3 regions of the Proteus vulgaris genome follow, and region 3 is predicted to be linked to each of the others. Evidence: riboswitches for the same ligand, from Rfam matches in the RefSeq annotation. Region 3 holds a riboswitch; each other region holds the start of a gene.
What was found. A riboswitch is a leader RNA that binds a small molecule or an ion and turns the genes downstream of it on or off. The one in region 3 is predicted to bind thiamine pyrophosphate.

Region 1 (7,722 bases), 970 kb from region 3:
CACTTTTTTTCTGAAACTCCTTATTTAGGCTTAATTCCCTATTATTGTTCATTTATTTCTCCTTTTTAGTCGGTAATGAGCATGCAGACCACAGCCTTAAAGGTAAACAAAGATAAGCGTTTTTCTCGAATAGGTACGCAATAACAATACTTTCAGAGCAAATACAAATAAAACGTATTTATGATTAATAAATACTGACAATGCTTTAAATTTTAAATAAAAAACCAATAAAAAAGCCCCTGTTTATCACTAAACAGGGGCTTTAAAAGCAAAGGAGAAATTACACCGTAAATGGATATTTTATTGCTTCATGACATTGATAGCCTTCAACAGTAAAATCATCCGTTGTTACCCATGTTTCGATATCTTCCAATGTGTTTATTTTTGAGTTGATATGCAACGTTGGTAACGGTAAAGGCTCTCTTTTTAACTGCACATCACGCATTAGAGGTAATTGATTTTCATAGATATGTGCATTGATTATCTTATGAAATGCTTTACCCGGTTTATGTCCTGTAATTTGAGCCACCAGCGCTAATAAGACAAAGCACTGAATTTGGTTGAAATTCAAACCTAATGGCACATCACAACTACGCTGATAAGAGGTTAAATAAAGGGTATCACCAACAAGTGAAAAGGTATGCGTATGCATACAAGGGCGTAAGCAACCTAGTTCCGTTTCACCTGGATTGTAAAATGTAATGATTTCACCACGATCATCTATACCTTTAGTCAGGTTATCTACTACTTTACGCAGTTGATCAAAATGAGAACCATCAGGGCGTTGCCATTGGCGTCCTTGAACGCCATAAACACGACCCATATCGTCTTCACCTTTTCGATGAGGGTTATTCAACCATGCACTATTTTCATTCGCATTGGCATTCCATGTATTACAACCAATTTCACGAAATTGTGCTGCATTATCATAGCCTCGCAGATACCCTAACAGTTCTGCTATTGCGGCTTTATAAAAACTTTTTCGTGTCGTTATTAACGGAAATTGGTTATTCGCAACATCATATTCCAGATCGGCATTAATCACCGTTAAACAACGGGTTCCTGTCCGTTTATTATCAATCCATTGTCCTTCATCGATAATGCGTTGACACAATGCCAGATACTGCTTCATGTTGTCTCTCTTGTTAATTAGCTAATAATAAAAATTTATCTCACACTATTTGTGAGTTGGTGTTGGGTTTTGTGGTGTTTTTTTATCTTGGCGATAAGCCCATACCATAAAAATAATGCCCAACAAAATCATTGGAATTGAGAGTAATTGTCCCATACTCACACCACTAAATAGTCCTAATTGCGCATCAGGTTGACGGAAGAATTCAACAATAATACGGAATGCACCATAACCTATCAGGAATAGACCTGATACACTGCCTACTGGACGATTTTTACGCACAAAAATATTAAGAATAATAAATAACACTACCCCTTCTAACAACATTTCATAAAGTTGTGAAGGGTGTCGAGGTAAAACCCCATATTCTTGAATAATAGGTAGCAGCGTTGATGGATCTTGAGCAACAAGCTGAAGATCTTCAGAACGAGAGTTTGGAAATAAGAAGGCCCAAGGTGTATCTAATGTGACGCGACCCCATAACTCACCATTAATAAAGTTACCAATACGACCTAATCCTAAACCAAACGGGATTAAAGGCGCGACAAAATCAGCCACTTGAAAAAATCCACGTTTAGTACGTTTTGCGAACCAAATCATGGCACAAATTACCCCAATTAAACCACCATGGAACGACATACCGCCATCCCAAACTTTAAAGAGGTAAAGAGGATCATTTAAAAAGACTGGCAGATTATAGAATAAAACATAACCTAAGCGACCACCGATAAACACACCAACAAAACCGACATAAAGTAATGTTTCAACTTCATTTTTATTCCAACCACTATTCGGTTTTGCGGCTCGTCGATTTGCAAGCCATAAGGCAAAGACAAATCCAACTAAATACATCATACCGTACCAGTGTAATGACACAGGCCCGATAGAAAACATAACGGGATCAATCTCTGGAAATTTAAGGTAGCTTATACTCATTATTCCCTACTTCACTTAATTAATAATTTCTGTGTTTGCTCTTTATCACCAACACAGAAAAGGCTTATACAAAGGCATGTCAGATACCTCCGCGAATTAATCCACCTAATCCCTGCCTTTCCATAAATTCAGAAGACAATTTTTTGATTTCTGTTGCTGTTTCAGCTTGCAACACTTGTTGCATAAAAGGCTGTAACACCACAGGATCAAGATGGCGTAATAAGTATTTTACCCTAGGTAAACTACGTCCACTCATGCTTAACTGCCTAAAACCAAGCCCTATTAACAGCAATGCCCCGATAGGTGTTCCTGCCATTTCGCCACAAACACTGATTGGTAACTGGTAATATTGGCATTGTGTCGCAATCAAACTCAATGAACGCAATAATGCAGGATGCAAATTATCATAGAGTGATGCAACATGGGTATTATTACGGTCGACTGCAAGCAAGTATTGAGTTAAATCGTTTGTTCCAATAGAGATAAAATCAACCCGATTAGCTAATTGTGACAACATAAATACCAACGAGGGAACTTCAAGCATAATACCTAACGGTGGTAGAGCACATTCACATTTTAACTCTCGACTCACTTCATCACATGCACGTAATAGCAATGTTCTCGCTTCGTCAATTTCATCAATACTTGTCACCATCGGCAACAATATTTTCAAATTTTTAAATTCGAGGTTTGCTTTTAGCATAGCACGAAGCTGAATAAGGAAAATTTCAGGTTGATCGAGTAATATTCTTATTCCTCGCCAACCCAAGCAAGGATTTTCCTCATTAATGGGCATATAAGGAAGTTGTTTATCTGCACCCACATCTAATGCACGTAACACAACGGGTTTATCAGGGAAAAAAGAGAGTATTTCACGATAGCGATTTTTTTGTTCATCTTCTGATGGAAAACCGCTTTGTAGCATAAAAGGAATCTCTGTCCGATATAAACCAACACCGTCTATTCCCACGCTAATACGTTGCTCGTATTTAATATTTAATCCCGCATTCAATTGAACACTAACCGATTCACCATTTTTGAGAACAGCTTGCTGTTCTAATTGATCTTCTGCAATCTGGCTTAATACACTTTCTTCATCAATAATCTGTTTATATTCTTGAGTAATAAAAGGCTCTGGTTCAATAAAAATCTCACCACGATAACCATCAAGAATAAGCATACGATTATGTAAAAGTTCAGGTTGAATATCCGCGCCCATAATCGCGGGAATTCCCATTGCTCTAACAAGGATCGCTGAATGAGAGTGTGTTGCACCATCTCGCACAATCACACCCGCAAGTTGTTGTTCAGGTAATTCTGCCAATAAACTTGCGCTTAATTCATCTGCCACCAAAATAAAGCGCTCAGGCCAAATATTGGTTGAACTGACTTCATCATCTAAATGAAATAATAAACGCCGTCCTAATGCTTTTAGATCAGAGGCTCTTTCTCTCATGTAGCCATCTTTCAGGCTAGAAAATTGTGACGAAACTTTCTCAACAACCACTTTTACAGCCCATTCTGCGACATATCCCTGAGTAATAATCGCTGTCATTTTGTGTTTAAGTTGGGGATCATTAAGTAGATGCGAGTAGAGATCAAAAATGGCGGCACTCTCTTTTTGTGCATTCGCCATAAAACGTTTACTAAAACGGCGACATTCTGCCGTGGCATCTTCTAAAGCCACTGTGAGTCGATTTAATTCCGCCTTAATATCAAGCGCGCTAGCTTTAAATACATTTTCAAGAACTGGCTGGGAAATTTCTTGCCAACCATAAGCCATTACCACTCCGGTCGAAACTGATAATGCTTTAATGCGACTTTGACGATATTGCCCAAATAGCCCTTTAGTTTGTACTTGCGATAATGTTGCGCCTAATTGTGTTGCTAACGTCACCATAAAAGACTCTTCGCTCTCGTTAAATAAGCGACGCTCTTTTTGTTGAACAACTAAAACACCAAGGAGTTGACGACGATAAACAATAGGTACACCAAGGAAAGCACGCAGATCGTCTTCTTTTACTTGAGGAAGGTATTTAAAACTAGGATGCTCGCGAATATCTGCGAGATTGATAAGCTCAGAAAGGCGTCCAACTTCACCAACAACGCCTTCATCAAACGAGAGGCTAACGGCACGTCCTCTGGGTTTTTTAAGTCCTTTTGTGGCCATTAGATAAAAACAACTACGTTGCTTATCAGCAAGATAAATAGAACACACATCCGTGTGCATTGCCTGACACGTTTCCTTGACTAAGAGTTCAAGTGCTTCTGGAAGCCCTGCTGCCATAGCCACTTTTTCTACAATTTCTCGCAAACGTGTCAGCATAGTGTTATCTAATACCTTTTACGCCGATATCCATACGATGGACGAGGTAAAGACATTTGTTCTTGCAATGGCATGACTACTGGTGCGAACTCTTTCATTACACGACGATAAACATCGCGTTTAAAAGAGACGACTTGTCGAACGGGATACCAATAACTCACCCAACGCCAGCCATCAAATTCTGGCGTTTTGCTTTGTTGAACGTTAATGTCCTTATCATTACTTGTTAACTGCAAAAGGAACCAACGCTGTTTTTGTCCAATACAAACAGGTTTTGTGTCCCAACGCACCAAACGCTTAGGCAACTTGTAACGTAACCAGTTACGTGTGGAGGCAAGAATTTTAACATCCTTGCGACTTAACCCAACTTCTTCGAACAACTCTCGGTACATTGCCTGCTCTGGCGATTCTCCAGGGTTAATTCCTCCTTGAGGAAACTGCCATGAATGTTGCCCATAGCGACGAGCCCAAAGCACTTGCCCTTGCCGATTACAAATTACAATCCCTACATTCGGGCGGTAGCCATCATCATCGATCACTAGACTACCTCAATAACCAAATTTGAAAGATAACTCATTGTTTCATACTACTCACAGACGGTAAACCTCTATCAACAGACTTTGCACAACGCGTGGATTTATCTACAATGGGAAAGTCTCAACGGGGTGCCTTTTTAGGCTGAGAAAAACCCGTGGAACCTGATCCAGCTAATACTGGCGTAGGGATTTGAGTCAGGATGATGCAATATTTTATAATTTGCAGTCCTCACTCCTCAGATCCTTCCTGACTTTTTACTGAGGAACTAAATGTGTTAACTAAATCGCTTCGCTTTACTTTCCTACTGGGTGCACTGAGTGTAATAAGCACGTTCTCAGCGCAAGCTAATACTCAAAAACCGACACTCACTGTATATACTTATGATTCTTTTACCGCAGATTGGGGCCCAGGACCTGCCATTAAAAAAGCATTTGAACAACAGTGTGATTGTGAATTAAAGCTTGTTGCCCTTTCTGATGGTGTTTCTTTGCTAAATCGCTTACGTATGGAAGGTGGCAAGAGTAAAGCTGACATTATTTTAGGTTTGGATAACAATCTGATACATGCGGCCAAAGAAACTGGGCTTTTTGCACCAAGTAATATCGATACATCAAAACTCGCCTTACCTGAAAAATGGACTGACGACACCTTTGTACCTTATGACTACGGTTACTTTGCGTTTATTTATGATAAAAACCGTATTGCTAACCCACCCAAAAGCATGGATGAGTTACTAAATAGCCAAGAAAAGTGGAAAATACTGTATCAAGATCCTCGTACCAGTACACCAGGCTTAGGCTTAATGCTATGGATGCAATCACTTTATCCTGAAAACACCGCCTCTCAATGGAAGAAATTATCTGAGAAAACCCTTACCGTTACAAAAGGTTGGAGTGAGTCTTATGGCTTATTCTTAAAAGGTGAAGGTGATTTTGTGCTAAGTTATACTTCATCTCCGGGTTATCATATTTTAGCGGATAAAAAAGATAACTATGCAGCGGCTATTTTCTCTGACGGACACTATTTACAAGTCGAGGTTGCAGCTAAACTCAAATCGAGTAAACAACCTGAATTAGCTCAGCAATTTATGCAATTTATGCTCACTCCGGCTTTCCAAGAAACAATTCCTACCACCAATTGGATGTATCCCGTAATAGATATGCCATTACCAGATGTCTATTCGGTGATGCCTAAACCAGAAAAATCATTGCAATTTGATGCAGATGTTGTCGCTAAAGAGCGCCAAACATGGACGCGTAATTGGCAATCTGCGGTTAGTCGCTAATGAGAAGATGGCTTATCCCGGGGCTATGTGCCTCGGGTTTACTGCTTATTGTGGCTTTATTGTCATTTGGTGCATTATGGTTTAATGCGCCAAGTGGCGAATTATCCTCTATTTTTGCTGATGACTATTTATGGCATGTCGTGCGCTTTACTTTCTGGCAAGCCTTTTTATCTGCCTTATTTTCAATATTACCTGCCATTTGGCTCGCTAAAGCACTTTATCGACGCCAATTTAAAGGTAGAACACTTTTCTTACGTTTATGTGCCATGAGCCTTGTTCTACCCGTTTTAGTGGCACTTTTTGGTATTTTAACGGTTTATGGAAGAGTCGGTTGGATTGCTCAAATTTGTGAATGGCTGGGGATTAATTACCAATTTACCCCTTATGGCTTACAAGGCATTTTATTGGCACACGTCTTCTTCAATATGCCATTAGCAACCCGAATGCTGTTACAAGCTCTCGAAAGTATCTCGCCAGAACAACGCCAGTTAGCCTCACAATTAGGCATGAATGGTTGGCAGCGTTTTCGCTTTCTGGAATTTCCCTATTTATGGCGACAAATACTTCCCACTGCGTCACTGATTTTTATGCTCTGTTTTGCAAGCTTTGCTACTGTACTGGCGTTAGGTGGAGGCCCTGCGGCAACAACCGTTGAGCTAGCAATTTATCAAGCATTAAGTTATGACTACGATTTACATCGTGCTGCACTTTTAGCACTGATCCAGCTCTTTTGCTGTTTAGGCTTAGTGCTTATCAGCCAAAAACTCAAAGGTACACTCTTTGTCGGAGATAGCCAAAAACAGCATTGGCGTGATCCCAATGATCCTCTCTTTAGCAAAATAACCGATACTCTGATTATTATGCTCGCGATCCTTTTTTTAGTCCCCCCTATTTTAGCGGTGATAACAGATGGTCTTAACAGCGAATTAATACGAGTGATACAACAACCCATACTTTGGCGGGCTTTTACAACGTCTCTCATTATTGCGATTGGCGCAGGTATTGTTTGTGTTGTATTAACAATGATGTTGCTATGGAGTAGCCGAGAACTTCGCCTACGTCACTTTAAAAAAGCGGGGCAAGCTATGGAAATGAGTGGGTTGATTATTCTGGCAATGCCGGGCATTGTATTGGCAACAGGTTTTTTCTTGTTATTAAACAATACAATCGGACTCCCTGAATCACCATATACATTAGTGATTTTAACCAACGCATTAATTGCCATTCCTTATGCTTTAAAAGTGCTCGAAAATCCAATGAATGATATTGCTTCACGTTATGGACTTTTATGTCAATCGCTTAATATTCAGGGTATCAATCGACTTCGTTGGATCGAGTTACGAGCATTAAGAAAACCGATTTCACAAGCACTTGCTTTTGCTTGTGTTATTTCTATTGGTGACTTTGGTATTGTTGCTCTATTTGGTAATGAAACATTTAGAACACTTCCTTTCTATCTTTATCAGCAAATTGGGGCTTATCACACGCAAGATGGTGCTGTCACAG
Region 2 (7,722 bases), 1.4 Mb from region 3:
CTGTCATTAACGTTGGTGTTGCAAATTTCCCTGTGCCTGTAAAAAGTCTCGATGTGAATGTTGTATCAGCAATTTTTAACATATCAGCCCCCTGCAATTGCTTGGAAGAGAAGAATGGTATCGCCATCATTAATAAAATGTGTTTCCCAGTTGTCACGGGGAACAATGGTTTCATTGATGGCAAGTGCCACACCAATTGGTGGTTGCTCTAGCTGAATAAGGAGCTGACTAATAGTGACAGGCATATCCAGAGAATATTGTTCGTCATTTACGGTAATGTTCATGCTAACCCTCGACAAACAGGACATGTTGTTGATGGTGTTAAACGTAAAGTACTCCAATTTTGTTTTCTACCATCGAAAAGGCGTAGCTTTCCACTTAGAGAACTAGGTAAATCAGAGAGTAGCTTAATGGCTTCAAGTGCTTGAAGTGTACCAATAACACCTACGACAGGGCCTAGAATTCCGGCTGTTTTACAATTTCGCTGTGGTTCTGTTTCATCGGGATAGAGGCAGTGATAGCAACCATGCGTAAAAGGAGGTTCAAACACCATAAGCTGGCCACTAAACCCTACGGCACTACCACTAATAAGTGGAATTTGTTGTGCAACACAAGCACGATTAATCGCTTGGCGTGTGAGCATGTTATCAGTGCAATCTAAAACTAAATCGACCTCTTTAACTAATTTAAGTAATGAATCATCATCAATACGTTGTTTATAAGAAGTGACTTTTATATCTGGATTTAAAGCAAGCAAAGCTTGCTTTGCAATATCCGATTTTGCTTCAGGAATATCTTGAGTGCGATAAAGAATTTGGCGCTGTAGATTAGAAACGTGCAACTTATCATCATCAACTAAAATAAGCTCACCAATACCTGCCCCAGCAAGATAAAGTGATGCGGGAGAGCCTAATCCACCAAGTCCAACAATCAGTACTCTTGCTTGTTGAAGTTTGTTTTGACCCTCTAGGCCAATATCTTCTAACATCACTTGTCGGCTATAACGCATAAAATCATTATCATTTAGCATGACGATTTTCCTTCAACTAATTCTAATAATTTACGCGTTACTTTTTGCCAATCAGATGCTTTTGTTATTGCACTGACTAAAGCAACACTCCCGACGCCTGTTGCAATCACATCAGATACTCTCTCTAGCGAGATCCCACCAATAGCAACAGTGGGAAAATCAGGTGTCTGTTCTACTTGATGTTTGAGTGCCTTCAAACCTTGTGGTTTAGATGGCATATCTTTCGTTGTAGTTGGAAATATATGCCCTAATGCGATGTAAGATGGGCGTAACGCCTTTGCTCTTTGTAATTCTGTTTCGTCGTGAGTGGAAACACCCAGTCGTAATCCTGCTTGTTTAATTGCATCAAGATCAGCAATATCGAGATCTTCTTGACCAAGATGAACACCATAAGCCTGATGTTTAATGGCGAGTTGCCAATAATCATTGATAAACAGTCTTGCGTGGTACTGTTTTCCTAGCCTTATTGCTTCGATGATCTCTTGTTCAATATCTTCTGGTTGTTTATCTTTTATACGTAATTGAAGTGTGGTAACGCCTATTTTCAATAGGCGTTCTATCCATTCAATAGAATCAACAACAGGGTAAAGTCCAAGTTTTTTTTCTGTTGATGCAAAAGGTGTATTAGAGGATCTGTTCATTTTCAGTCACCTCAACACGAGTGATTTCGGCACTGTGGTATAGCTCATTCCCATGCTCTTTAAAGGCTTGAGACATTTGTTCCATACCTGCCGCATAATCACGTACTTCTTGTGTTATCTTCATTGAACAGAATTTAGGACCACACATTGAGCAAAAGTGAGCCACTTTACCTGATGCTTGAGGAAGGGTTTCATCGTGATATTGGCGTGCGGTTTCAGGATCAAGTGCTAAATTGAATTGATCTTCCCATCTAAACTCAAAGCGGGCTTTCGACATAGCATTATCACGGATTTGAGCGCCGGGATGTCCTTTGGCTAAATCGGCAGCATGAGCCGCAATTTTATAAGTAATAAGCCCTTGTTTTACATCTTCTTTGTTTGGTAAACCTAGATGTTCTTTAGGAGTAACATAACAGAGCATTGCACAACCAAACCAACCAATCATTGCTGCACCAATACCTGATGTGAAGTGATCGTAACCCGGTGCAATGTCCGTAGTGAGAGGACCTAATGTATAAAATGGTGCTTCATGACAATGCTCTAATTCTTCTGTCATATTGCGGCGGATCATCTGCATTGGAACGTGGCCTGGGCCTTCTATCATGACTTGAACGTCATATTCCCATGCAATTTTTGTCAGTTCACCTAGAGTATGTAATTCAGAGAATTGTGCTTCATCATTAGCATCTTGAATTGAACCCGGTCTTAGCCCATCGCCCAGTGAAAGGGAAACATCATAAGCGGTACAAATTTCACAGATTTCACGGAAATGCTCGTAGAGGAAATTCTCTTTATGATGTGATAAACACCATTTCGCCATTATCGAACCGCCACGAGACACAATACCCGTTAGGCGTTTTGCCGTCATTGGCACATAACGCAACAATACGCCTGCATGAATAGTGAAGTAATCAACACCTTGCTCTGCTTGTTCAAGCAAGGTATCTCGGAACATTTCCCAAGTGAGATCTTCAGCAATACCGTTAACTTTCTCGAGTGCTTGATAGATTGGAACTGTACCGATAGGAACAGGGCTATTGCGAATGATCCACTCACGCGTTTCATGAATGTAACGGCCTGTTGAGAGATCCATTACGGTATCTGCTCCCCAACGTGTAGACCAAATCAGTTTTTCAACTTCTTCCTCAATGGAGGAGGTTACAGAGGAGTTTCCGATATTGGCATTCACTTTCACTAAGAAATTTCGCCCAATAATCATTGGCTCTGATTCAGGGTGATTGATATTGGCAGGAATGATAGCTCGACCAGCAGCAACTTCTTGGCGTACAAACTCAGGGGTAATATTGTCAGGGAGATGCGCACCAAAGCTGAATCCTGCATGTTGTTGACGTAATACTTCGCTTCGAATACGTTCACGCCCCATATTTTCACGAATAGCAATAAACTCCATTTCAGGTGTGATAATACCTTTTCGAGCATAATGCAATTGCGTCACGCTTTTACCCTGTAGGGCTTTTTTAGGATTAGGCTTTAACGGGAAGCGTAGATGTTCTAATCCTGCATCAGAAAGACGTTGTTGTGTAAAATCAGAGCTTAAGAGTGAAAGCGCTTCAGTATCATTGCGCTCATCAATCCATGATTGGCGAATTTTTTTTAAGCCAAGATTAACGTCGAGTTGAGAAGCCGGATCGCCATAAGGGCCAGAAGTGTCATATACCGGAACAGGTTCATTATCTTCAAAAACAGGGGAATCTTTTGATCCTCCTACTAGCGTTTTATCAAGTTGGATCTCACGCATAGGGACTTGAATATCAGCACGTGATCCTTCGAGGTAAATGCGGTTTGAATTTGGGAAACTGACACCTTGAATGGTGCTGATAAATTCTTGAGCTGCATCACGCTGCTCTTTTCGTGGGCGCAGTTTGTTGTTTGTTGGTGAAATATCTTTAACGGATATAGTTTGATTTTGGGACATAGCATTTCCTAATAAATATCATGCAGGCTGTAGCCTGTCGGGTGAATATTGAGAAAAATGCTTGTCTGGAGGTCGCAGGGAGTATCGACAGATAGGCGTATAAAAAATATACGGATGAAGCTATCAAAAGGTCGAATCACTCTTGTTCCCTTCGCGGGTATTAACCCGATCAGGTTCCGCGGATCCCGAATTAACGGTCTCAGCCTGTGTTTATAATAGCCTTATAAACACTAGGCACTCCGACAAGAAGAAGTCCAGTATATGAAAGATTTTGAAAACTACAAGTCCAGCATGGGTTATTTATTTAAATTCCAATGTTGCTGTTCCCACGCTTTTTCATCCGAAACTTGAGTTAATTTTTTATCTGCATTAACTGCGATAACACGATCCGCTTGGTAACATAATGGAAGGTCATTAGATGAATCAGTATAGAAACAAACATAAAAACTATTAATGTTATTGGCTTCTTTCCATTGATTTAAACGCTCAACCTTTCCTTCTCGAAAGGTAGGAATACCTTCAATAAATCCAGTGTAATGATTGTCCTTAATTTGCATATCAATACCCATTGAAACATCCACATTGAGTTGTTTTGCAATAGCGTGAACGAGAAAGGACATTGTTGCTGAAATAATCATAACGGGAATATTTTGCTGCCGATATTGTGTAATTATTGATATTCCTTGTGGGTAAAGCAGAGGCTGAATTTTTGTTTCAGTAAAGTCATTAATCCAATGATTTATTTTATCTATATTATGATGCTTAAAATATGCTAGATGTTGAAAAAGATATTGGTTTATATCCAGCTTTTCGGCGTAATAGTCTGCAATCATTTGTTCGTCTAGTTTTAGGAAATGAGGATCAGTGACTATTTTTTTATCCCATAAATAACGTGTCCATAAACGACTAGAATCACCCGCTAAAAGCGTTTCATCTAAATCAAAAATCGCAATTTTATTTTGGGTTTTATCAGTCATATTAGCATTCCTTTATTATAAATAAAATTTATGAAACCCCTTTTGAATGTTAATAAATTATAGAGAATAATCATAATACATTGAGAGGGTCTTACTAAAGAGAGTATCCTTAATTCTATATCATTATTTTGGATAGAATTATCATTATGCATTTATATACGTTAACGGGATCAGAGAAAGGCTGGTGGACAGTCAGCCTCGGTGGGCGAGTGTGGTTACCGAAAGGTGAACTCCCTTTTGGTTTTGCAAAGGATTGGGAGCTAGTTGGTCAACACGCCAAAATTGTTGGTGAATGGCAGGGTGAAACTGTTTGGCTTATTCATGGAAAAATGGATAACGATATGTGTTCGCCAAGGCTTATCGCCTCGCAAGATGAGAATTTATTTAAACTAGTGGGTCGTGGTGTTCAGTTAGCAGAGTTTTATCGTTCTCATCGTTTTTGTGGCTATTGTGGTTCTAAAATGCGCCATAGTGAGAGTGAATGGGCTTGTTTATGCGATAACTGTCATGAACGTTATTACCCACAGATTGCCCCTTGTATTATTGTGGGTATTCGTCATGAAGATAAAATTTTACTCGCACATCATGTTAGGCATAAGCATTCCCCTCTTTATACTGTGCTCGCTGGTTTTGTTGAGGTTGGTGAAACCTTAGAAGAGGCCGTCGCTCGCGAAGTATTTGAAGAAAGTAATATTCGTATTCGTAATATTCGCTACGTATCCTCTCAACCTTGGCCGTTCCCTCATTCTTTAATGATGGGGTTTTTGGCTGATTACGATGGAGGAGAGTTGCGCCATGATCCTTCTGAATTAACCAGTGCGGCTTGGTATCGTTACGATCAACTACCACAGATCCCACCTCCAGATACTATTGCGCGACGCTTAATAGAAGATACGATAGCGAATATTAGACAAGATAAAGAAAAGAACTAAATAAAGGCGTTGTCTGCCAACAGTTATTTTTCCAGCATGTTACAATACATACTATTTTGCGGCCCTATTACTGTTAATGGAGTTAGTCATGAGTGAGTTGAAAAACGACCGCTATTTACGTGCGTTGCTGCGCCAACCTGTTGATGTCACCCCAGTTTGGATGATGCGTCAGGCAGGCAGATATCTTCCTGAGTATAAGGAAACACGGGCACAGGCGGGGGATTTCATCTCATTGTGCAAAAATACAGAATTGGCATGTGAAGTGACATTACAGCCTTTAAGACGCTTTCCTTTAGATGCCGCTATTTTATTTTCTGATATTTTAACTATCCCTGATGCAATGGGGCTAGGCCTTTACTTTGAAACTGGTGAAGGACCTCGTTTTAAGTCCCCAATAAATAGCCTTGCCGATATTCAAAAACTGCCAATTCCTGATCCTGAAGACGAACTTGGCTATGTAATGAATGCAGTACGTGCAATTCGTCATGCATTGCAAGGCAGTGTGCCATTAATCGGTTTTTCGGGAAGCCCTTGGACACTGGCAACCTACATGGTGGAAGGTGGAAGTAGTAAGGCCTTCACAAAAATAAAAAAAATGATGTACGCAGAGCCACAAGCACTACATCTATTACTGGATAAACTCGCAGATAGCGTTATCCTTTATTTGAATGCTCAAATTAAAGCGGGTGCACAATCCATCATGATCTTTGATACATGGGGTGGTGTACTAACAGGACGTGATTACCAACTTTTCTCATTACACTACATGCATAAGATTGTTGATGGTCTTATTCGCGAATACGATGGAAGAAAAGTTCCTGTAACCTTATTTACTAAAGGTGGCGGTCGTTGGCTAGAAGCAATGGCAGCAACAGGTTGTGATGCATTAGGGCTAGATTGGACGATTGATATCGAAGATGCACGTCGTCGAGTAGGGGATAAAGTAGCCTTACAAGGTAATATGGATCCTTCTATGCTGTATGCGCCACCAGCTAGAATAGAGCAAGAAGTCGAAACTATTCTTGCTGGGTTTGGTAAAGGCAACGGTCATGTCTTTAATCTTGGGCACGGTATTCATCAAGATGTTCCACCAGAGCATGCTGGTGCATTTATTGATGCGGTTCACCGTTTATCGAAGCCTTATCATCAGGATAATGATTAATACCTCACAATTGCGTCAGGAGCAGACAGAAAAAGCTCAACAAGTTATTTTGACAGACCAATTTACAATGCCTACTTATATTGCTGGTGCTGATGTTGGTTTTGAAGATGGTGGCGCAGTCACTCGCGCTGCCATCGTGATAATGCATTACCCTTCTTTTGAAATTCTTGAATACCAAATCGCGCGAATATCTACAACTCTTCCTTACATCCCTGGTTTACTTTCATTTCGAGAGTGCCCAGCATTACTGTCTGCTTGGCAATTAATTAAACAGAAACCTTCTCTTATTTTTGTCGATGGGCAAGGTATCGCTCATCCTAGAAGGCTGGGTGTTGCCAGCCATTTTGGTTTATTAGTAGACACGCCTACTATTGGCGTAGCAAAAAGTCGTTTATGTGGTACTGATCGGGCGGTCAATGAAGATATGGGAAGTCATGAGCCATTGATGGATAAGAATGAGCAAATAGGGTGGATTTATCGCAGTAAGAAAAAATGTAAACCCCTGTATATATCTCCGGGTCATAAAGTGAGTATGGAAGGTGCTTTGCAGTGGGTTGAGTTGTGTATGAAAGGGTATCGATTGCCAGAACCAACGCGTTGGGCTGATGGTATTGCTTCAAATAGGCGATTATTTGAGCAGTTGAATAAGAATAAGCTCTAAATGACCGGGAAATATGTGGATATTTTTAATTTTCAGGTAAACTGCGCCTAAGTTAAGAAAATGAGTAATCACGAATGTTGAAGAACCCAATCCATTTACGTTTAGAAAAGCTAGAGGCTTGGCAACACCTGACGTTTATGGCGTGCCTGTGTGAGCGAATGTATCCAAATTATCAGGTATTTTGTCGTGAAACAGGATTTGCTGATCCAACGCTTTATCGCCGTATTCTCGATCTGGTTTGGGAAACTTTAACGGTGAAAGATGCAAAAGTGAATTTTGATTCTCAATTAGAGAAGTTAGAAGAAGCTATTCCTGATGCATCTCAATTTGATATTTACGGCGTCTATCCAGCGATTGATGCCTGTGTCGCCTTGAGTGAAGTT
Region 3 (7,722 bases):
TTAGAGCTATTAATGGCATTGGTTGTTACTACGTTAGTGCTTAACTGGATTATGATCTGTTTGGCGAATTTAAAATTCAGAGCCGCAAAAAACAAAGAGGGTGTAGAGCCTTTCTTTAAAGCGCTTTGGTATCCTTATGGTAACTATATCTGCCTTGCTTTCTTATGCATGATTTTAGTGATTATCTTATTTATGCCACAAGTGAATATTTCGGTGATTTTAATGCCATTCTGGATTGCATTCTTGTGGGTTGGATTTAAGATTTCCCGTATGAAGAAAACACCAGATAATGCTCAAGCAAGCCAAGATATTTAAAAACTGAGTTGATGGTAAGTTGGTGTGTTGTGGAAATATATATAGTGCGATAAGTCTTAATAGACTCTTTAGCGTAGGACATATTATGTCTTGTCAGGTGATTAGCCAGACACTAATTTATTGCTCACATTTAGGGTTGCGAAAGTAAAGAGTAAAATTCGGGAGTACATCCGTACTCCCGTTTTCTTACAGGTGAAATTATGCAGATAATTAAACAATTAATAAAGAGAGTGTTTGGGCATTACTTGATGTAATGCAAAAAGGTTTTTGTGCTTACTGTGAATGTTCTTTAAAGTGAAAGCATATTGAACATTTTAGAACACGTGACTCTCATACAAATCTTACTTTTATATGGAGTAATCTTTTCGGTTCTTGCGGTGATTCAAGCCAAAAAGGTGGTTGGAATAGGTGTGGAATATATAAAGATAATGGTGCTGGTAGCTATGATGTTGAAAGCTTAATCAAGCCAGATGAAGATAATCCAAATGATTTTTTCTATTTTTAACAACAGGCAAGGTTCGAGCTAAAGATAACCTAAAAGATAAAGATTTAGTTAAAGCAGAAGAATCAATTCGTGTCTTTAATTTAAATGATGACTCAGTTTTGTTTAATAGTCGTAGAAGAAGTATTGAAAGTGAACAAAATGAAATAGATATGATGTATAGCTTATTTGATGAGTTTTCTGAAAAAGAGTGGGAAGAACTACTCACAACAGCATTAGAAAGAGTGAGTCAATTAGAATTTAGTACCGCTTTGACTCATGCTTGGCGCTATAACGGCCAGTATTAAAATAAAGATATACTCAGGATATTATCAAAATATTATTAAGTATATCTTTTGGTATTTTTATAGATCACTGCCAACGTAACCAAGCAAATAACACGTTACCGTTGTTATAAGTACCTGGTACATAGGTTGCTTGTAGTGAAAGATGCCCATAACCGACAGACACTAACGGCAAAGGAAGAGGCATCGGAATATAGTCATATTCATGGCGCGCAGTAATGCTCAGTGTAAATCCTGCCCCCATACGGAACCCGTCTTTATCGCCGGGATACCACATTTTCTCAAAACCATAGCCCATAATGGGCTGCACCCGGTTATTTGAATCCATAAATGCCATTGCATAAAGAGAGTGCCAATCGCCATCACTGTCATAACGATATTTCCCCATGCCAAAGCCCCAAGGCGTTTCGTTATAGCGATTAGTTTTTTCTCTATCGTAAGTAAAACGGTTATGCCAAGTCCATACTGGTAAATAGTAATTATATTGGTCGTTATCCCAAGTTTGATTGACATTACGCTTAAATTTCCCCCAATAACTCTCTTCGTTATTAGATTGAGATACATTATTGGTAGTTTGCTGTTTTTCTCTAGTAATAATCTGATGTGGAGGGGAATTATTTTCAGAAGCGAAAGCAGTTGTTGTTAACGTAAGCGAAAACAACGTGGTTGCTAAAACGCTAGGGTGAAAATAGGTTGAAAACATAATATAACTCCGAGTACGGCATTGCTATGATTCTGGTGATGACAAATAAACGTTACTAATAGTGTTATTTAATCGACAAGTATTTAAGATAAGAGGTATCTGAAACTTTACTTCTTAACTAAAATCTTAAGGGATATGAATCGGTTATAAAGAAAATAAACAAGTTTGTTGTATTTGTGAATGTGTTTATTTAAGACATTCAATATTGTTATCTTTTAATGGTAACGTATTGTTTTTAATTTAAAATTAATTTTTTATTAGATTGAAAATAAGGTGTTGATAAATAAGGGTAAAGAGATCTTATTTAAGATGAGTTATTTCCAATATAAAAAATTGACCAAATATCTATTTTTATGACTTAATTTAAATATTAGTAAAAATTTAATTTTAATAACATTAACTTATAAAAAAGGTATTTATTTTTGACAGGATGATAAAGTAATGAATAAAAAGAGTTAAATAAAAAAAAAGAAAAATTCTGTGTTGGTTTATAAATCGTTTAAGTTGTGTGGGTTTTATTTAGTGTGGTATCAGTTTTTTGGTGCAGATTATCCTAAAGCATAAACATTATTCACGCGTTATCAGGAGATAGATTACTTATTATTGAGATAATTTTTCTTGGCTAATGATAAGTAGCCGATGGGTATGCGTATCGCGATCTTTATCCCAGCAGAAAGCATCCCAGTTATTGTAAAAATCTTCAATACTGTTAATTAAGTGTAATGGTCTATCTTCCTCCGTTCCATCTGAGGCATAAATATAATGGCCTCTGCTAAAAGCCCATAAAATCATATCAATCCAAAAGCCTTTACCATCAGAAGTTTGCTCTTCATCAGTAACGACAATATTATGAATTTTTAAAAGATTACAGAAAAAAGTACGAGGTAATTCTCTTATAGCATCACGATGTTTAGGTATACGGGATCGCCAAACTTTTATTTGAGTACACGTTGTTTTTCCATAAACAATATCTTGTCGAAATCTAAGTTCAACAAGGTAGGCTGTTTCACTTTCTTTATCTGCGGTGATAAGTCTGTATTGATCTTTATGTAATGATTTAACTAAACGGTATCCAATTGGTGTGTCAAAACCTTCTAAATCAATATCTTTTACACCTTGGGTAATAAACTGAAGTGTATGTTCAATATTTTTAGCTGGTAGTTTCAACTTTTCATTAAAGTCTGCATCAGGAATAAGATAAGGCATTGATTGTCCATTATTCTGTTGCGATGGTTCATTTTTCATTTAGCCCCTCCGCATGGTGTAATTGTCCAGAAATGCATTATAAATACCTCATCTAGCAGATAATATATCCAACGTCGTTAAAACGAGTAAAATAAATTATTTTATTCTTCTTATTTAAGAATGACTAAAATATATTCTTTAAATTTATGTTTTCCACAATACAAGCCATCAGCTTAGTATTTATTATATACAACCTGAGCTGATTTATATTACTGAATAACAAGCCTCAAAAATAGAGAGTTAATAAATCGAGATTAGCTATCAAACTAGCATCTTTATCTTGAGCATGCGATACTCCTTATCGCCTGAATTTACAGGCTTTGGCTCGGGGCGCCTTATGGCTGAGATGAACCCGTATAACCTGATCTGGATAATGCCAGCGTAGGGAAGTCAAGGTAACTCTGCTGATTAACAGAGCCCGACTTTTCTGTAACTGGTAAAAGGAGGAGTTAATCAGTGAGATTCAATGCATTGTCTATCGCAGGCACCGATCCTAGTGGTGGTGCCGGTATTCAGGCTGATCTGAAAACATTTTCCGCACTGGGTGTCTATGGTACGACAGTAATGACAGCACTTGTTGCTCAAAATACCTGTGGTGTCCGTCGTGTCTATGATTTATCCCCCGATTTTGTTGCCGCTCAATTAGATGCTGTCTTATCTGATGTTCGAATTGATAGTGCCAAAATTGGTATGCTCTCTAATGCCACGATTATTGATGTGGTTTGTAACAAACTTCAGCAATATGCTATTCCTTTTGTTGTACTTGATACCGTAATGATTGCTAAAAGTGGTGATCCGCTATTGCAGCCTGATGCCGTTAATAAAATGGTTAATCAGCTTTTGCCTTTGGTTGATTTGATCACGCCTAATTTACCCGAAGCAGCAGCACTGCTAGGTTGTGAGGTTGCTAAAGATGAAATAACGATGAAACAACAAGGTTATGCATTACTAAAACAAGGATGCAAAGCGGTGTTGATGAAAGGGGGGCATTTAACTGAAGATGAAAGCCCTGATTGGTTATTTACTCAAGATGGCGAGTGGCGATTTACTTCAAAACGCGTTAATACAAAAAATACCCACGGTACAGGATGTACTCTTTCAGCCGCTTTAGCGGCTATTCGTCCTCAAGTCGCTAATTGGCAAATTTGTGTTGAACAAGCAAAAGCCTATTTACAGCAAGCGCTAGAACATGCCGACAGTTTAGAAGTTGGGCAAGGTTTTGGCCCTGTACACCATTTTCATCGCTGGTGGTAATTTTACTTACACTATTACTTATCTTAAATAGAGCCTTTATGGCTCTATTTCTATTTGATGATCATACTCTTTAGATAATTAACACTGTCCTCAATATAAACAGCCTGTATATTGAGGAACTAAGGTAAGATATATTTTATTTTCAATAAGGGATGATATGAATACAGCCTTTCAAAAACCACGTTGGTTACGTGATTTACTTCGCTTTATTCCATTGAAAAGTCAGTTTGTGTTATTTGGTAATGTACGTGACTTACAAGCCAGTGAAGTTGCGCCTAATATGATAACGCCACTGCCTTTTAACCAGACACTTTATAACAGTTTGTATGAAGTGGGTTACGTTCATATCATCACTTATACGCCGTTAGCTGGATTTCAATGGATAGCTAATCCTACCCAATCTTTGCAAGATGGCGCAATGTTAATGCAACAACTAGGATTAACCGTTACGGGCGATCGCGCATCGGGTAATATTGATAGCTTAAATAGCGTATTAGAAAAATGGCAAACAATAACAGGCCAGCCGATTGCGTTATGTATCGATTTTGCCTCTTGCTTACTTTCTCATCGTGATAATCTGATGCCTGCCGAACATAGCTTGTTTACACAAGCATTAGTCACTTCTCATCAAGCTAAAGCAAGACCTGCAGGTGAACATAATCAGCCTTTCTTTAATACGGTTTTTTGGATCGTAGAAAAAGAAACTGATTTACCAGATTGGTTTACCGTTAATAATCCTCGTATTCGAGCCATTCCTGTTGCAAAGCCTGATAACCAGATCCGTAGAGTTCTAGCACCCAATTTATTGGTATCACTGGCGGGATTTTCATTACTGGCTGAAAATGAAAAAGAGCCACTTTTGAATGATTTTATTGATGAAACAGAAGGGCTACTACTGCTAGATTTAGTGGCAATAGTGCAATTAGCGCGTATTGAAGAAGTGGAAATAACGCGAATTAGTGATGCGGTAAGGCGTTACAAAGTAGGTATTACTGAAGATCCTTGGCAGAAAATCGATAAACAAAAAATTCGCAATGCACCACAAATTATACAGCGTCGTGTTAAGGGGCAACAACATGCCGTCACGCACTTACTCGATATTATTAAACGTGCAATGACGGGAGTAGGTAACAATAAAGGCGGAAGACCACGGGGCGTACTGTTTTTAGCAGGGCCAACAGGTGTGGGTAAAACTGAGTTAGCAAAAACAGTCACTCAACTGCTTTTTGGTGATGAAAGTGCTTATATTCGCTTTGATATGTCTGAATTTAGTGCTGAACATGCAGATCAACGTTTAATTGGCGCACCTCCGGGTTATGTTGGTTATAACTCTGGTGGTGAATTAACTAATGCTATTCGTGAAAAGCCTTTTAGCGTTGTATTATTTGATGAGATAGAAAAAGCCCATCCTCATTTAATGGATAAATTCCTACAGATTATAGATGATGGCGTATTAACGTCAGGGCGTGGTGATCGCGTTTATTTTTCTGAAGCCTTAATTATATTTACCTCTAATCTTGGGATTTATCGCGTTGATAATAATGGCGAGAGAGTGGCAAATGTTCTACCTCATGAACCGTTTGAAAATGTCAGCCGTAAAGTAAAAAGTGAAATAGAACGTCATTTTAAATTGGTTTTAAATCGTCCTGAGTTATTAAACCGTATTGGTGAAAATATTATTGTTTTTGATTTTATTCGAGAAGATGTTGCAGAACAAATATTTGAACAAATGGTAGCAAATATCTTATCGAGCCTTGATAAGCAATCACTCATATTGTCGATATCAGAAACAGCTAAATCGACGTTAAAAACCTACTGTTTATCTGACCTATCAAATGGTGGTCGTGGTATTCGTAACCAATTAGAGGTTTATTTAATTAATCCTCTTTCAAGAGCTATTTTTGACAGTGATTTAGCAGTAGGAAAAGCCTATCAAATTGCGGATATTCAAATAGCTGAGATGACCAATATTATTTTAGTACCGCAGGCAGATTAATGCAGATCAGCTTATCTCGAATCCATTTCCCAGTCACAACATTGGGGCCAGGAAAACGAATTGGTATTTGGTTTCAAGGATGCTCTTTACGTTGTAAAGGCTGTTTATCACCAGATACATGGGAAAGAAAAGCCGAAAGCACCACAGTTGAGGCACTTATCCAACAAATTCAACCTTGGTTTGCATTTGCGAATGGTATTACGATTTCTGGTGGTGAACCTTTTGAACAACCAGAGGCGCTTTATGCGCTATTAATCGCATTGCGTCAGCAATTTTCGGGGGATATTTTTATTTATAGTGGTTATCACTGGAATGAGATAGAACCCCAACTCACTAAAATGTCAGGCTTAATTGATGCGTTAATGAGTGGTCGATATCAAGTAGAAAACACGCAAAGTTTGATGTTACGAGGTAGCGATAATCAGCAACTCCATTGTTTAACTGCACTGGGAAGTACACGTTTTAATGCTTTTGATAGAAGTGTGACCGAAGAAGATAAAGTGCTTGATCTCTCAATGGATAATCAAGGACGCATTTATCTTACAGGTATTCCTCAAAAGGGGGATATGGCTCGTTTGCGTGAATTATTAGCACAACAAGATGCACAATTAAAACAGATAAAAAGATAAGAGAGATGGAATAAAGGATGACCATGATACGTTTTTGTCCTCATTGCCGAACGGAGCGCCAGTTAACCGAAATTTTCTGTGCGGGACAGGTTAATAATAAGCCTTGTGGATGGGATCTAACAATTGAACCTATTCATGAGTCTGGGTGGCGTCCATCTCCTCCTATATCTTCATCCATTGATACACCTACGATTATTTCCGAGCTTAATCATGATCAGCCACGAAAATGCGTTAACGGGCATTTGATGGGGGAAGATGATTTTATCTGTTTTGAATGTGGTGCTGATCCTGCTGATGAGATTGAAAATAGCAGCATTACTGATAATGAAGCGTTTAGATTGATTGGTAATTGGCGTCTTGAGCAACGTATCAATTCTATTAATAGCGAAAGAGAGCGCTATAACGTAATCAATATCAAAACAGAGCAAGAAGGCGTATTAACACTCTATCTTAAAGGTGAAGAGCCTGATCCTGCTATTTATCAAGTCTTAAATCTGATCTCTACTGACCATATACCCGTATTTTATGAAACGGGTCGATGGGAAAACCGTGCTTGGCATGTTACCGAGCGATTAAACGGTGGTTCACTAAGCCAATTTATTGAGCGAGGTGATTTTTGGCAATCGGATGAAATTAACGTATTAGTTTCAGAATTAGGTACGGCGATCGCAGCGTTAACGGAACAAGGTGTGCGTCATCGTGCTTTAAAACCCTCAAACTTGATGATCCGCGCTCGTGATCCCCTTGATATTGTGGTGATTGAATATGGTTCAGCATGTTTATCAGAATTCGAT

Region 1: another riboswitch for thiamine pyrophosphate. It lies ahead of thiB (thiamine ABC transporter substrate binding subunit); the one in region 3 lies ahead of thiD (bifunctional hydroxymethylpyrimidine kinase/phosphomethylpyrimidine kinase).
Region 2: another riboswitch for thiamine pyrophosphate. It lies ahead of thiC (phosphomethylpyrimidine synthase ThiC); the one in region 3 lies ahead of thiD (bifunctional hydroxymethylpyrimidine kinase/phosphomethylpyrimidine kinase).

Annotation. Positions count from the first base shown of each region.
Region 1 covers NZ_CP090064.1:3,547,606-3,555,327, forward strand. Annotated here, with positions in the region: gene LW139_RS17020 (prepilin-type N-terminal cleavage/methylation domain-containing protein) at 1-52, opposite strand, end outside; gene LW139_RS17025 (thymidylate synthase) at 281-1,132, opposite strand; gene lgt (prolipoprotein diacylglyceryl transferase) at 1,178-2,068, opposite strand; gene ptsP (phosphoenolpyruvate--protein phosphotransferase) at 2,148-4,394, opposite strand; gene rppH (RNA pyrophosphohydrolase) at 4,403-4,933, opposite strand; TPP riboswitch at 5,046-5,137, shown strand; gene thiB (thiamine ABC transporter substrate binding subunit) at 5,203-6,216, shown strand; gene thiP (thiamine/thiamine pyrophosphate ABC transporter permease ThiP) at 6,216-7,722, shown strand, end outside.
Region 2 covers NZ_CP090064.1:3,992,730-4,000,451, reverse strand. Annotated here, with positions in the region: gene LW139_RS18945 (thiazole synthase) at 1-82, opposite strand, end outside; gene thiS (sulfur carrier protein ThiS) at 84-284, opposite strand; gene LW139_RS18935 (HesA/MoeB/ThiF family protein) at 281-1,030, opposite strand; gene thiE (thiamine phosphate synthase) at 1,024-1,671, opposite strand; gene thiC (phosphomethylpyrimidine synthase ThiC) at 1,655-3,607, opposite strand; TPP riboswitch at 3,737-3,859, opposite strand; gene LW139_RS18920 (HAD family hydrolase) at 3,904-4,584, opposite strand; gene nudC (NAD(+) diphosphatase) at 4,731-5,516, shown strand; gene hemE (uroporphyrinogen decarboxylase) at 5,605-6,678, shown strand; gene nfi (deoxyribonuclease V) at 6,671-7,339, shown strand; gene LW139_RS18900 (YjaG family protein) at 7,414-7,722, shown strand, end outside.
Region 3 covers NZ_CP090064.1:2,580,215-2,587,936, reverse strand. Annotated here, with positions in the region: gene LW139_RS12515 (amino acid permease) at 1-315, shown strand, start outside; gene LW139_RS20755 (retron system putative HNH endonuclease) at 620-820, shown strand; gene LW139_RS12510 (hypothetical protein) at 919-1,104, shown strand; gene pagP (lipid IV(A) palmitoyltransferase PagP) at 1,169-1,804, opposite strand; gene LW139_RS12500 (hypothetical protein) at 2,405-3,049, opposite strand; TPP riboswitch at 3,366-3,454, shown strand; gene thiD (bifunctional hydroxymethylpyrimidine kinase/phosphomethylpyrimidine kinase) at 3,506-4,303, shown strand; gene LW139_RS12490 (AAA family ATPase) at 4,461-6,299, shown strand; gene LW139_RS12485 (4Fe-4S single cluster domain-containing protein) at 6,299-6,928, shown strand; gene LW139_RS12480 (protein kinase domain-containing protein) at 6,946-7,722, shown strand, end outside.